2 linked regions of the Thiorhodovibrio frisius genome follow. The protein of the gene in region 1 interacts with the protein of each later gene in a pairwise test. Links are inferred from orthologs where the notes say so. Each region holds a gene or a part of one and is shown in the gene's direction. Other genes may lie near its edges. The genes, in order: Thiofri_RS12655 and Thiofri_RS07655.

Region 1 (6,289 bases):
GCGTCATCATCGAAGTGCGACGGCTGCAGGGGCCGGCGCTGGTAAAATGGCTGGATCAGCGTCTGCGCGCCAAAGGCTTTCTGCCCACGCCCGAGGTGGCCGCCTTGCTTGCCGAGCGGGTCGAAGGCAATCTGCTTGCCGCCGATCAAGAAGTCAGCAAGCTCGCGTTGCTGCTCGAACCCGGCCCCATCGACCCCGAGGTGATGCGCGCTGCCGTGGCCGATAGCGCGCGCTATGATTTGTTCGATCTGACCGGCGCCGCTCTGGCCGGAGATCGCGCGCGCACCCAGCGCATCATTCATGGGTTGGCGGGCGAAGGCACAGCCGAACCCTTGGTGCTCTGGGTGCTGGCGCGTGAACTGCGCATGCTGGCCGCAGTGGCTTTTGCGCGCCGCGCGCGCGCCGACCTGAACGCGGTCTTTCAAACCCATCAGGTATGGGAGTCCCGCCGCGCTGGGGTGATGCAGGCCGTGGAACGCTATTCGATTTCTGGCCTGTGGCAGCTATTGCTCGAATGCGCAGCCGTGGATCTCGCCATCAAAGGCCGTGGCGACGGCGACCCCTGGACCATGCTCGCGCGCATCGCCGACGGGCTGGCGCGCGGGACGAAAGGTAATAAGTGAATCTACAGCCCTAAGATCGAAGAACCCCCTATCCATCAACTGCTAACTAGTCTGAAGCCAATGCAGGAAACAACGATCACTGATATCCAGGACTATATGGAGAAAACCGGTGCCGCTGCGCGTACCGCAGCAAGAGCGCTGGCCCGCGCGAGCACGGCGCAGAAGAATCAGGCACTGCTGGCCATGGCCGGGGCGCTGGATCAGGCGCGCGCCGGGCTTGCACAGGCCAATCGTGCCGATCTCGATGCCGGTGCCGCCAAAGGCCTCGACTCAGCGCTGCTTGATCGCCTGGAGCTAACCCCCGCGCGCATCGACGCCATGATCGAAGGGTTGCAGCAAATCGCCGCGCTGCCCGATCCGGTCGGTGCCATTACCGATCTCAACTACCGCCCCTCCGGTATTCAGGTCGGGCGCATGCGGGTGCCCCTTGGTGTCGTTGGCATCATTTACGAGTCGCGGCCCAATGTGACTGCCGATGCCGCGGCCCTGTGCCTGAAATCCGGCAACGCTAGCCTGTTACGCGGCGGCTCAGAAGCCTTTCATTCCAACCAGGCCATCGCCGCCTGTATTCGCTCGGGGCTGGAGCAGGCCGGGCTGCCGCTCGATGCGGTGCAGGTGATCGCCACCACTGATCGCGCCGCCGTGGGTGCCATGCTGAGTCGGCCGGAATACGTCGATGTCATCATTCCTCGCGGTGGCAAGGGGCTGATCGAGCGCATCAGTCGCGAGGCGCGTATGCCGGTCATCAAGCATCTCGATGGCATCTGTCATGTGTATATCGACGATCAAGCCGATCTCGACAAGGCGTTTGCCATCGCGCTCAATGCCAAGACCCAGCGCTACGGCACCTGCAACACCATGGAGACCCTGCTGGTGGCCGCGCCTGTGGCGGCAGATATTCTGCCGCGCCTGGCCAGCGCGCTGACCGAGAAGGGTGTTGAACTGCGCGGCTGTGCTGAGACCTGCCGGCTGATCTCCGCTGCTGTGCCCGCAACCGATGCCGATTGGGACACCGAGTATCTGGCCGCCATTCTGTCTATTCGGGTCGTTTCTGGCTTGGATGCGGCCATCGACCACATCGAGTGCCACAGTTCGCGCCACACCGACAGCATTGTGACCGAAGACTACAGTCGCGCCCGGCGCTTTTTGCGCGAGGTCGATTCCAGTTCGGTGATGGTCAATGCCTCCACCCGCTTTGCCGACGGCTTCGAGTACGGTCTAGGTGCCGAAATCGGCATTAGCACCGACAAGTTTCATGCCCGCGGCCCGGTTGGACTGGAAGGTCTGACCAGCCAGAAATTTGTCGTGCTCGGGGATGGTGAGATTCGCGCTTAAGCTGTCTGGCCCATGATCGGCATCTTCGGCGGCACCTTCGATCCGGTCCATTTTGGCCATTTGCGCCCGGCGCTTGAGGTGCATCAGACGTTGGGGCTTGAGGAGTTGCGACTTATCCCGCTCAATCAGGCTGTGCATCGTGCCCAGCCGGTGGCCTCGGGTGAAGCGCGCCTGCGCATGCTTGAGGCCGCAGTCGCCGATCAGCCGGGGTTCTTTGTTGATCGCCGCGAGCTTGATCGCGCGGGCCCCTCGCGCACGCTCGATACGCTCTTATCCCTGCGCGCGGAGTTCGGGCAGCAGCGTCCATTGTGCCTGCTGATCGGCGGCGATGCCTTCGAGACCTTTGCCGACTGGCACCAACCTGAGCGGATTCTGAAACTGGCGCATCTGGTCGTGATGCGCCGCCCGGAAGCCAGCGAGCCCAGTGATCCGCGCCTGCACGCCATGCTCGCTCGGCAGCGCACGGCTGAGGTTGAACGACTGCGCCAAACACCGGCTGGCGCTATCTGGTATCAGCACGTCACCCAGCTTGCCATCTCCGCCACCGCCATCCGCGCTGCCCTGGCATTGGGGGAGAGTCCACGTTATCTGCTGCCAGAGCCGGTTTTTGCGATGATTCGCGCGACGGGGATGTATGCATCGGAAAGATCTGGCGGGGATTTCGATGCGGCCCGGGCTGACCAGACAGACGACAGACTAAGGTGATTTCGGAAAAATGATGTCCCAAAGCAGCCAGCTGAGATATTTGTTTACGGAAACGACCTAAAAAGGAATGTCGTCGTCGAAAGGTTCATCCAAACCTGGTCCGGATTGATCGGGGGGCGGTGCCGGAGACTGGGCTGGTTGCTGGTTGGGGTATTGGCTCGGATATTGGCCGGAGTTTTGGGGCGCCGGAGCTTGCTGTTGAGGAGATTGCTGGTCAGGATATGGGGCTTGCGCATAGGTGGTCGCAGCGGCTGTCCCAATGCCGGGGGCCGGGTCGCTCGTCCAGCTGCCGCCGGAGTTGTCGGCGCCATAATCGCCGCCACTGGGACGGCTGTCGAGCATCTGCATGCTGCCGGTCATGTCGACAATAACCTCGGTCGTATAGCGGTCCTGGCCATCTTGGCCCTGCCATTTTCGTGTTCGCAGCTTGCCTTCGATGAAAACCTTGGAGCCTTTGCGCAGATACTGCTTGGCGATTTCGGCGAGTTTTCCGCGAATCACGATGCGGTGCCATTCGGTGCGTTCCTGGGGTTCGCCGGTGTTGCGGTCTTTCCATGACTCGCTGGTGGCGATGGACAAGTTGGTTACTGCATCGCCATTGGGAAAGTAGCGAATCTCGGGATCATTGCCGAGGTTGCCAATAAGAATCACTTTGTTGACGCCACGGGAAGCCATTTGCGTTCTCCATCTCCGTTAAGTAAATCTGTGCTCATCTTGCCGAATGGGCTGGCGTATTGTCCAGTGGCTGGCTGACCCTGGCACTCAATCGATGAAGATCTGCGTTGTTGCCTGGCTGCCGGCCGCGTCGATCAGCAGAACCCGGGCGAATCCGCGACCGTCCGGGTACCAGCGACTGGAGCGCGCAAAGGCGTCGCTTCTGATCGGCTGACCATTGATGATCCAGCGAAAGGGTGGCTGACCGCCTCGGGCCTTAAGAATTAGTGCCGGCGGCGAGCTGGACGAATTGGCGGCATTGAGATCGATACGGGCGCCATCTGGTGGGTAGGCGATCTGTACTTGGGGCGAGGCGAATCCGTGCGCACTGCGGCTGCCGACTTTCTGCAGCGGTGACGGGAGCTGGTCGCTGCTAAGTTGCAAGATTCCAGGTGGCGCGGCGGGAAAGGCAGTGGGTCGGCCCAGACGCGCAAAGGCATCGACGAGGATTGGCACGGCGACGCTCGCGCCGGTCAGTTCGGTGACTGGCGCGCCATCGGGGCGGCCGGCCCAGACGCCGACAACATGGCGCCCGTCGAAGCCGAGCGCCCAGGCATCGCGATAGCCGAATGAAGTTCCGGTTTTGACCGCGATGGCCGCTGCTCCCCCGTTCGTAGCATTGGCGCCGGACAGAATGGAAGTCAGGTACCATGCGGCGCGCGGGTCCAGTACGGGCGTTGGTGGACTCGGGCGCCGTGTTGGCGAAGTCGTGGAGAGTGCGCGTTGTTCGCTCAGGGCAACGGGCTGTCCGCCGCGGGCAATGGCGGTATAGAGGGCCATCAGATCGCGCAGGCGCAGACCGACACCGCCAAGCGCGATGGCCAGACCGGCGGGGCGGTTGCCAGGGAGTTGCGGCGCGGCACCCGCGCGCCTGAGTCGCGCCAGCAGCCGCACCGGGCCGATGTGCTCGAGCATAATGACCGCAGGGACGTTGAGCGAGCGTTGCAGCGCCTCGCGCACCGTTACTGTGCCGGTAAAATCGCCATCGAAATTGGCCGGGGCGTAGTCACCGAAGCCCATCGGGCGATCCTCGATCAGGCTTTCGGGGTGGGCGATGCCAAGCTCGAACCCAAGGCCATAAATGAGCGGTTTCAGGGTCGAGCCGGGGGAGCGCACGGCGTCAGTCATGTCGATGAAGCCATCGCGCGCGACATCGGTGTAGCCGGCCGAGCCAACCGATGCCAGCACTTCACCGGAACTGTGCTCGACTACCATGATGGCTAGGGAAACAGACGGGGCGAGGGCAGTAGCATGTTCCCTGGCCAGGGTTTCAAGCGCCTGTTGTAGCGGGGCCGACAGGGTGAGTTGCAGCACGGGTGCATCGGGCAGGCGCCGCCACCAGTATTCGGCGCGATGGGCCGCGAGTTGCGGGAGTGGGCGGCGCTGGCGCGGGACAGCTTCCTGCATGGCCTGTTCGGCCAGTTCTGGGCTGATGATTCCGCGCGCGGCAGCGCGGGCGAGCACCCGGTTGCGCGCGTCCCTGGCCGTCTCAGGGAAGCGATCCGGGCGCCGTCGCTCCGGGGATTGGGGCAGGGCAACTAGCAATGCGGCCTCGGCTGCGCTCAGGCGGCGCGGTTCCTTGCCAAAATACGCCAGACTGGCGGAACGCACCCCTTCAAGATTGCCGCCATAGCCGGCGTGTTGCAGATAGGCTTGTAATATCTCCGTCTTGCTAGCCGAGCGTTCAAGCGCAAGTGCCCCTAGGACCTGCTGCCATTTTCCGCTCAGCGAGCGGGTGTGGCTCTGCTCGAGCAGACGCACAAGCTGCATGCTGAGCGTGGAGCCACCGGAGACGATGCGCCCTTCGCCCAGCATTTGGGTCAGGGCGCGAACCATGGCCGCCCAGTCGACACCATGGTGGGTAAAGAAGCGGCGGTCTTCCCACACCAGCAAGAGGTCGATCAGCTGGGGATCGATGTCCTTGAGGCGCAGCGGCAGGCGCCAGCGTCCATCACTGACCGGAGCGGCGCGCAAAAGCTGGCCGTCGCGATCAAGAATAAGCCTTGAGACCGGGGTGGTCAGTTCGGGGGGCGGTTGCAGGCGACTGGCGATGCTGAACGCCCCCAGCAAGCCGAGTATCAGAATAAGGGCCGTAGGCAGCCCGTAGTGCTGAAGGACGCGTGCGATCATTTAATTACAAAACAGATAATTAAAGACATTTATTGAGATTGATTCTAGATAATTGGCACGCGTTGGCAGAAAGTTGCACAATCATCCATCATTTACCGGCGACAATCCACCATCCACTAAGGGCAGCAGGCATGGCCGATTTTCTCACGCTGGGCTGGCAGGGCATCTTTACCCTCGGCTTGGTTCTGGTGTGTTTTACGCTTCTTGCAAGAACGCGCATTGCGCCCGACATCGTCACCTCAGGCGTGCTGACTCTGCTGCTCGTGTCGGGCATTCTGACCCCGATCGAAGCCCTGGCTGGTTTTTCTAACCCTGGGATGCTGACGGTTGCTGTGCTCTATGTCGTGGTCAGCGGACTGACCGAAACCGGCGCCGTTGGTTGGATCAGTCAGTCGTTGCTCGGGCGCCCGCGCGGAGCAACCGGCGCGCAACTGCGTCTGATGCTTCCGGTGGCGGGCTTGAGCGCTTTTCTAAACAATACACCTGTCGTTGCCATTTTCATTCCCGCAGTCACCGAGTGGGCCAAACGCAACCGTCTGCAATTATCCAAACTACTGATTCCATTAAGCTATGCCAGCATTGCCGGGGGTGCCTGTACCCTGATTGGCACCAGCACCAATCTGGTGGTCAATGGGCTCTATGTGGAGCGCACCGGCGCGGCGGGCCTTGGCTTGTTTGAACTAGCCTGGATCGGGCTGCCGGTGGTGGTGACAGTGGTGCTGTTTCTGGTGCTGGCCGGGCGCTGGCTGCTGCCGACGCGGCCAGCGACGGTGGCGGCGTTC
Region 2 (6,468 bases), 1.1 Mb from region 1 along the record:
CGGTGCTCTATGTGCCACGCGATGGCTGGCCGGAAACCCCGGCACTGGTCGACTGGCTGCACCAGCAGGTAACAGCGGGCGTAATCACCCCAGAACAGCTCGCGCGCGGCGACATGGTCGGGCCAATCGAAGCGCTGCTGGAACAGGCCCGCCTGGATGCCAGGAAGCCGGTGGTCCCGACCGGGATCGAGCAGACAGTTGAGCGGCTGCTACCATGGCTGCAACCCTAGCCGGACGACACTTGCCCTGCCGCCCCAGAGGATGAAACCGATATTTCGCGGTAAGGCTCAGGACGCAAGGGCAGACTCGTCGGCCGCCAGAGCCTCGCGCGCCCGCGCCACGGCCGCGCGCACTTGGTTAGGCGCGGTGCCGCCGAAGTGATCGCGCGCGGCCACCGAGCCTTCGAGGGTCAGGATATCGAAAACATCCTCGTCAATGGCAGCAGAAAAGCCGCGCAGCTCCTCCAGACTCAGATCTGCAAGATCGCGGCCGCGCTCCACACCCAAAGCCACCGCCCGCCCGACGATCTCGTGCGCATCGCGAAAGGCCACGCCTTTGCGCACCAGGTAGTCGGCCAGATCGGTTGCCGTGGTGAAGCCCTGCAGGGCCGCGGTGCGCATGCGCGCGTGATTGCAGCTCAGCGCCCCCATCATGTCGGCAAACACCTTGAGCCCACCACGCAGGGTATCGACAATGTCGAACAGGGGTTCTTTGTCCTCTTGGTTGTCTTTGTTATAGGCCAGCGGCTGGGCTTTCATCAGTGTCAGCAGGGCGATCAAATGGCCAAAGACACGGGCGCTCTTGCCGCGCAGCAACTCGGGCACGTCGGGATTTTTTTTCTGCGGCATAATCGAAGAACCCGTGCAGAAGGCGTCCGAGAGTGTAATAAAGCCAAACTGTGCCGATGACCAGATAATCAGCTCCTCGGAAAAACGCGACAGATGCATACTCAAAATGGCCGCCGCAGCACTGAATTCGATGGCGAAATCCCGATCAGAAACGGCATCGAGCGAGTTCGCCGCCGGGCGGTCAAAACCCAGCAGGCGCGCGCTGTAGTCGCGGTCGATCGGATAGGTGGTCCCGGCCAGCGCGGCAGCCCCGAGCGGCATCAGGTTGATGCGCCGACGCGCGTCGCGCAGACGCTCGACATCGCGTTCGAGCATCTCATACCAGGCCATCATGTGGTGGCCAAAGGTCACCGGCTGCGCCGCCTGCAAGTGGGTGAAGCCGGGCAGAATGGTCGCTGCCTCGCGCTCGGCCAGGTCAACCAGCACCTGCTGCAGGCGGCGAATGGCGCGACTGATCTCGTCCACCTCCTCGCGCAGCCACAGGCGAATGTCCGTCGCAACCTGATCGTTGCGCGAGCGCCCGGTGTGCAGGCGCTTACCAGCATCGCCAATCTCGGCAGTCAAGGCCGCTTCGATGTTCATATGCACATCTTCAAGCGGCACAGACCAGCTAAACTTATTTTGTTCAATGCGCGTTTTGATGCGCTCAAGACCGGCAACAATGGCGTCACATTCGCTGTCGCTCAGAATGCCCTGACGAGCGAGCATGCGCGCATGCGCCTGAGAGCCCTGAATGTCCTGCCGATACAATCGGCGATCAAAACCCACCGAGGCGGTAAAGGCCTCGACAAACACATCGGTTGGTTCATTAAAGCGCCCTGCCCAGGGCTTTTGGGTAGACTCTGTCTGCTGCATGACATCCGCCAGAAGCGATAATTAAAGTTCGGCGCGCGGCGACAGCAATGTCTGCGCACGCCAGAAGTGCAAAATTCGGTTGCGAAATAGGTGCCAGACGTCACCACAATAAGATGAAACGCCCATCCCAGACAGACCAGCCAACCACTGGCCAGGCGCCAGGTGCGCGCCATGAAGGAGCCGCAAGCGCCGCCGGCGATTCCAAACCCCCGGCACGGGCCAATCTGCTGCCCGATTTCTGTAGCCTGCCGATGGTGCTGGGTGTGGTGGTCTACGCCGAGCTGCTAGCGATTTTGATCACCCTAACTTCCCCGCAGCCGCTAGCGACATTCTGGACCAGAATGGGGCCGCTGTCAGTCTTTGTGCAGTTGATCGCGCTGCTAAGCGCGGCACTGATGTGCGCCGCCCGGCCAAGGCTGGGGCACATTGATGCCCGCCTTGGCGTCCTGGGCGCGCTGGTTATCATCATCGGCTCAAGCGCGGCCATCACTGTCGGCGCCACGCTGCTGATTCCGCCGGAAATGGCCCGACGGCTGTTTCCAAAGGATGGTCTTGCCGGACTGATGATCCGCGCACTTTGCATCAGCGCTATCGTCGGAGCGCTCTTCTTGCGCTACCTCTATTTACATCAGCAATGGCGTTTCCAAGTGGAGGCGGTTGCGAACGCACGCTTCAAGACCCTGCAGGCGAAGATTCGCCCGCATTTTTTGTTCAATAGCATGAATACCATCGCCAGCCTGACGCGGAGCAATCCCAAGCTTGCCGAGGAAACAGTGCTTGATCTTGCCGATCTGTTCCGTGCCTCCCTTGCGACCGAGGCCGATACCGCCACCTTGAGCGAAGAGTTCGAGCTAGCCCGGCGTTATCTCAATATCGAGCAGTTGCGTCTGGGTGAGCGCATGCGCGTCGATTGGGATATCCAACAAGCACCAGGCGAGGCGCTCCTGCCACCGCTGATTTTGCAACCTCTGGTTGAAAATGCCGTTTACCACGGAATTTCCCCATCCTTGCACCCGGGCTTTATCCGCATCGGCGCGAACTACCACCACGGACAAATTCATGTCACCATCGTCAATAGCCTGCCGCTGGCCGGGAACCACCCCACACAGCGACATCAAGGGCATCAGATGGCGATTGCCAATGTCACGCAGCGGCTGGAAGCCATGTTCCCTGGCACCGCCAGCCTGCGTCACGGCACCAGAGGCCAGGATTACCAGGTGAGACTCGCCTTTCCCCACCCATGGAGACGGGCATGAAGATACTTCTCGTCGATGATGAAGCACATGCACGCGAGCGCCTGCGGCGCCTGATTGCTGAGTTCAACGGCGACTACCAGATCGTCGCCGAAGCGGACAATGGCGCCGATGCTGTGCGTCGTTGCAGCGAGGCCAGCGCCGACCTGGTGCTGCTCGACATTCGCATGCCCGGAATGGATGGCTTGAGCGTTGCCGAGCATCTGGCGCAGCTCAGTCCACCACCCGCAGTGATTCTGATCACCGCCTATCCGGAATACGCGCTTGAGGCGTTTGAGCATCAGGTCGCCAATTATCTGGTCAAGCCAGTGCGTGCCGAGCGGCTGCGCGAAGCACTCGAGCGGCTGCATGTGGTCACCAGACCACAGCAACAAATGGCGGACGAGGATGCGCCGGCCTGGCCACGCCGCCACCTGAGCGCCCAATATCGCGGCGGTGTGCAAAGAGTCGCAATCGAGGACATCCTTTTTCTACAGGCCGAGCAGAAATACGTCACCGTTTATCATGGCGGCGGCAAAATGCTGCTCGATGAATCCCTAAAGACCCTGGAGGAGGAATTCCCCGAGCGCTTCCTGCGCATTCACCGCAGCATTCTGGTGTGTGCTCGGCGCTTGATCGGGCTTGAGAAAAGCCCTCAAGGCGGCATTCTCGCTGTCCTGGATGGAAGCGACCAGCGCCTGCCCGTCAGCCGCCGTCATCTTCCGAGTGTGCGCCGCTTTCTGCGCGCAAGCTGAAATCAGGATTATCGCTGCGGCCCCCCCCCGCAACTCGCTATACTTCACCCTCGCACTTTTATTCTGGCCCTTCTGCATCGGACCCCCTTGTCATGACCGAGACTCTGAAAATCGCTACCCGCAAATCCCCGCTTGCCATGTGGCAGGCCGAGCATGTCGCCACCGCCCTTGGACGCCTCTACCCGGAACTCAAGGTTGAAATCATCGGCATGACCACCCGTGGCGACAAGCTGCTTGATGCACCATTGGCCAAGGTCGGCGGCAAGGGATTATTCGTCAAGGAACTCGAGCAGGGCATGCTCGATGGCGATGCGGACATCGCGGTCCATTCAATGAAAGATGTCCCGGTCGGCTTCCCCGAGGGGCTACACCTTGCCGCCATTCTGGAGCGCGAAAACCCCCACGATGCCTTTGTTTCCAATAGCTTCGCGAGTATCGACGCCTTGCCCCAAGGGGCCTGCGTGGGCACTTCAAGCCTCAGGCGCGAATGTCAACTTGCGGCCCGGCGCCCAGATTTGCGCATCGAGCCGCTGCGCGGCAATGTCAACACCCGGCTGGCCAAACTCGACGACGGCGTTTATGACGCCATCATTCTCGCCGCTGCGGGTTTGATTCGCCTGGAATTTGGCGAGCGAATTCGTGCTGTCATGCCGCCGGAGGAAAGTCTACCCGCCATTGGCCAGGGAGCCATTGGCATCGAGTGCCGCAGCATGGATGAGCGCGTCAATGCCCTGATCGCCCCGCTGCATCACCAGAACACGGCCGAACGAGTACTGGCCGAGCGCGCGATGAACGAGCGACTCGATGGCGGCTGTCAGGTGCCCATCGCCGGCCATGCGATCCACCAAGACGGGCAGCTTTATCTGCGCGGTCTTGTCGGCACTCCTGATGGCCAGCGCATTCTGCGTGCCGAGGAACGCGCCGCCCCCGAGCAAGCCGAGGCGATGGGCCGTCGGGTGGCCGAGTTGCTACTCGACCAAGGCGCCGATGAAATCCTCAGTGCACTGGCCGAAGAATGACAAACCCGACCCGCAACCCGAAACCCAGCGGCAATCTGCCCGACGATATCCCCTGCGACCTGAAGGGCCAGACCATCCTAGTCACCCGGCCGGTCGAACAGGCGCCGCATCTGTGCGATCTCATCCAGCAGGCCAATGGCGAAGCGCTGCTCTTTCCGACCGTCAGCATTCGCCCGTCCACCCATGCTGAGAAGGCGAAAGCGCGGATGGCCGAGCCCTGGGATCTGCTGATTTTCATCAGCCGCAATGCGGTCAATTTCGCGCTAAAACTCCTGCCCGGCAGCCAACTCCCACCACCACCGCCCGCTGGCCCCATGATCGCCGCCGTTGGTGCTGCCACCGCCGCAGCGCTGGGCGATGCCGGGCGTCCGCCAGATTTGATCCCCAGTGCGCATTTTGACAGTGAGGGCTTGCTCGAGCTGCCCGAGCTGACGCATGTGCGCGGACGACGCATTTTGATCGTCCGCGGCGAAGGTGGCCGCCCAATGCTTGGCGACACCCTGGCCCAACGCGAGGCCGAGATTGTCTATGCGGAGGTCTATTGTCGTGGCCTGCCCGAGCAAGACGCCACCGAGCAGCTGCCGCGCTGGCATGAAACTCTCAATCTGCTCACCGCCACCAGTGACGAGGTGCTCAACAATCTGCATCGGCTGGTGCCCGAATCGGAACACCCCTGGCTGCGCAGCCTACCGCTGGCGGTTTACAGCAACCGCACCGCAGCCCGAGCCATGGAGCTTGGCTTTCGCACCGTGGCCGTGGCCTCAGAGTCGAGCGACCCGGCCCTGCTTGATGCCCTGTGCCGACTGGTGCAACGCGCGCCGCGCTGAAACTCGCACGGCTGCTATACCGAAACTTTTTGCGATTTCCGCTCGTTCTGGACCAGGTAACGGCCACGGGGCCGCCGTGAATACTTCCCTGTAGGCTTCCAGGCGGCGTCCTGGCGCCGAGACCCCCGTGGCCGTCACCCGAGCCAAAACCGAAAATCAGTTTGCGATTGGTATAAAGCTGACTAACGAATATCCTCCGGCTGATCCTTGCGCAGGTAGGCTTCTTCCTCGGGGCTCAGATCCACCTTATCAAAGCCGGTCACCATCGGCATGACGTGGTCGCGAAAGGAATGGCCCGTGGTCAGTATATAGACGTGAATAAACACAAAGGCCAGAATCAGGAAGGCCGCAGCCGTATGCACCTGAGCGATAGCACCTAGCCACAGAGGCGCGTCTGGCAGATTCCGCCAGGCGAAATAAAATAAATATAACAGCCCGGTGATCCAGATGGCCGGGAACAGCACGATCTTCAGCATCAGATAGGCCAGCGCCTGCAGCGGGTTGTGCTTACGCCAATAGGCTTTGCGGTAGGGATGACGCTCGCCCTTGAAAATGCCATAGGCGTAGAACCGTAGCACCCCCCACATTCCTTGCCAGGTTGGAATGAAATGGCGCCAACTGCGAGTGGTGAACAGCCAGAACACACTGAAAGCCCATAGCAGCAGCAGCGTCAGCGCCGCCCCCGTATGCAGAGTGACCGCTGTTCTAAAGCTCATCAGATTGTGAAAACCGTGCAGTCCAAAACCGGTGATCAGCAAAACCAGAATCAAAAGCATCTGCAACCAGTGCCAGAAGCGCTCGAACAGACTAAAGATTTTTACCCTAAAAATAGCCATTACTCCTGCTCTCCCTTGGGTGAAAAAATGCGGACCAGGCTATGAATGATAATGCCCGCGAGCGTGCCGCCGACCAGCAGGGTGCCAATGATATCC

What was found.
Region 2: the proteins of Thiofri_RS12655 (region 1) and Thiofri_RS07655 interact in binary tests that used the Escherichia coli proteins (3 or more experiments, as listed by UniProt). The link is inferred for Thiorhodovibrio frisius from one-to-one orthologs.

What each region holds. Positions count from the first base shown.
Region 1 is NZ_CP121471.1:2,727,295-2,733,583, reverse strand. Bases 1-2,820 are described here. They hold Thiofri_RS12655 (glutamate-5-semialdehyde dehydrogenase), read left to right. Parts: upstream 1-683; coding sequence 684-1,958; downstream 1,959-2,820. Other genes in these bases: ssb (single-stranded DNA-binding protein), read right to left, coding at 2,721-2,820; nadD (nicotinate-nucleotide adenylyltransferase), read left to right, coding at 1,971-2,663; holA (DNA polymerase III subunit delta), read left to right, coding at 1-623. Outside these bases: more of ssb, read right to left, coding at 2,821-3,338; pbpC (penicillin-binding protein 1C), read right to left, coding at 3,426-5,507; Thiofri_RS12635 (SLC13 family permease), read left to right, coding at 5,639-6,289. UniProt on the Escherichia coli protein: Catalyzes the NADPH-dependent reduction of L-glutamate 5-phosphate into L-glutamate 5-semialdehyde and phosphate. The product spontaneously undergoes cyclization to form 1-pyrroline-5-carboxylate.
Region 2 is NZ_CP121471.1:1,640,523-1,646,990, reverse strand. What follows is about bases 1,824-4,822. They hold Thiofri_RS07655 (LytR/AlgR family response regulator transcription factor), read left to right. Parts: upstream 1,824-2,955; coding sequence 2,956-3,690; downstream 3,691-4,822. Other genes in these bases: Thiofri_RS07645 (uroporphyrinogen-III synthase), read left to right, coding at 4,706-4,822; hemC (hydroxymethylbilane synthase), read left to right, coding at 3,783-4,709; Thiofri_RS07660 (sensor histidine kinase), read left to right, coding at 1,824-2,959. In the rest of the region: Thiofri_RS07670 (hypothetical protein), read left to right, coding at 1-230; argH (argininosuccinate lyase), read right to left, coding at 288-1,703; more of Thiofri_RS07660, read left to right, coding at 1,817-1,823; more of Thiofri_RS07645, read left to right, coding at 4,823-5,536; Thiofri_RS07640 (cytochrome b/b6 domain-containing protein), read right to left, coding at 5,719-6,372; Thiofri_RS07635 (tetrathionate reductase family octaheme c-type cytochrome), read right to left, coding at 6,372-6,468. UniProt on the Escherichia coli protein: Member of the two-component regulatory system BtsS/BtsR, which is part of a nutrient-sensing regulatory network composed of BtsS/BtsR, the low-affinity pyruvate signaling system YpdA/YpdB and their respective target proteins, BtsT and YhjX.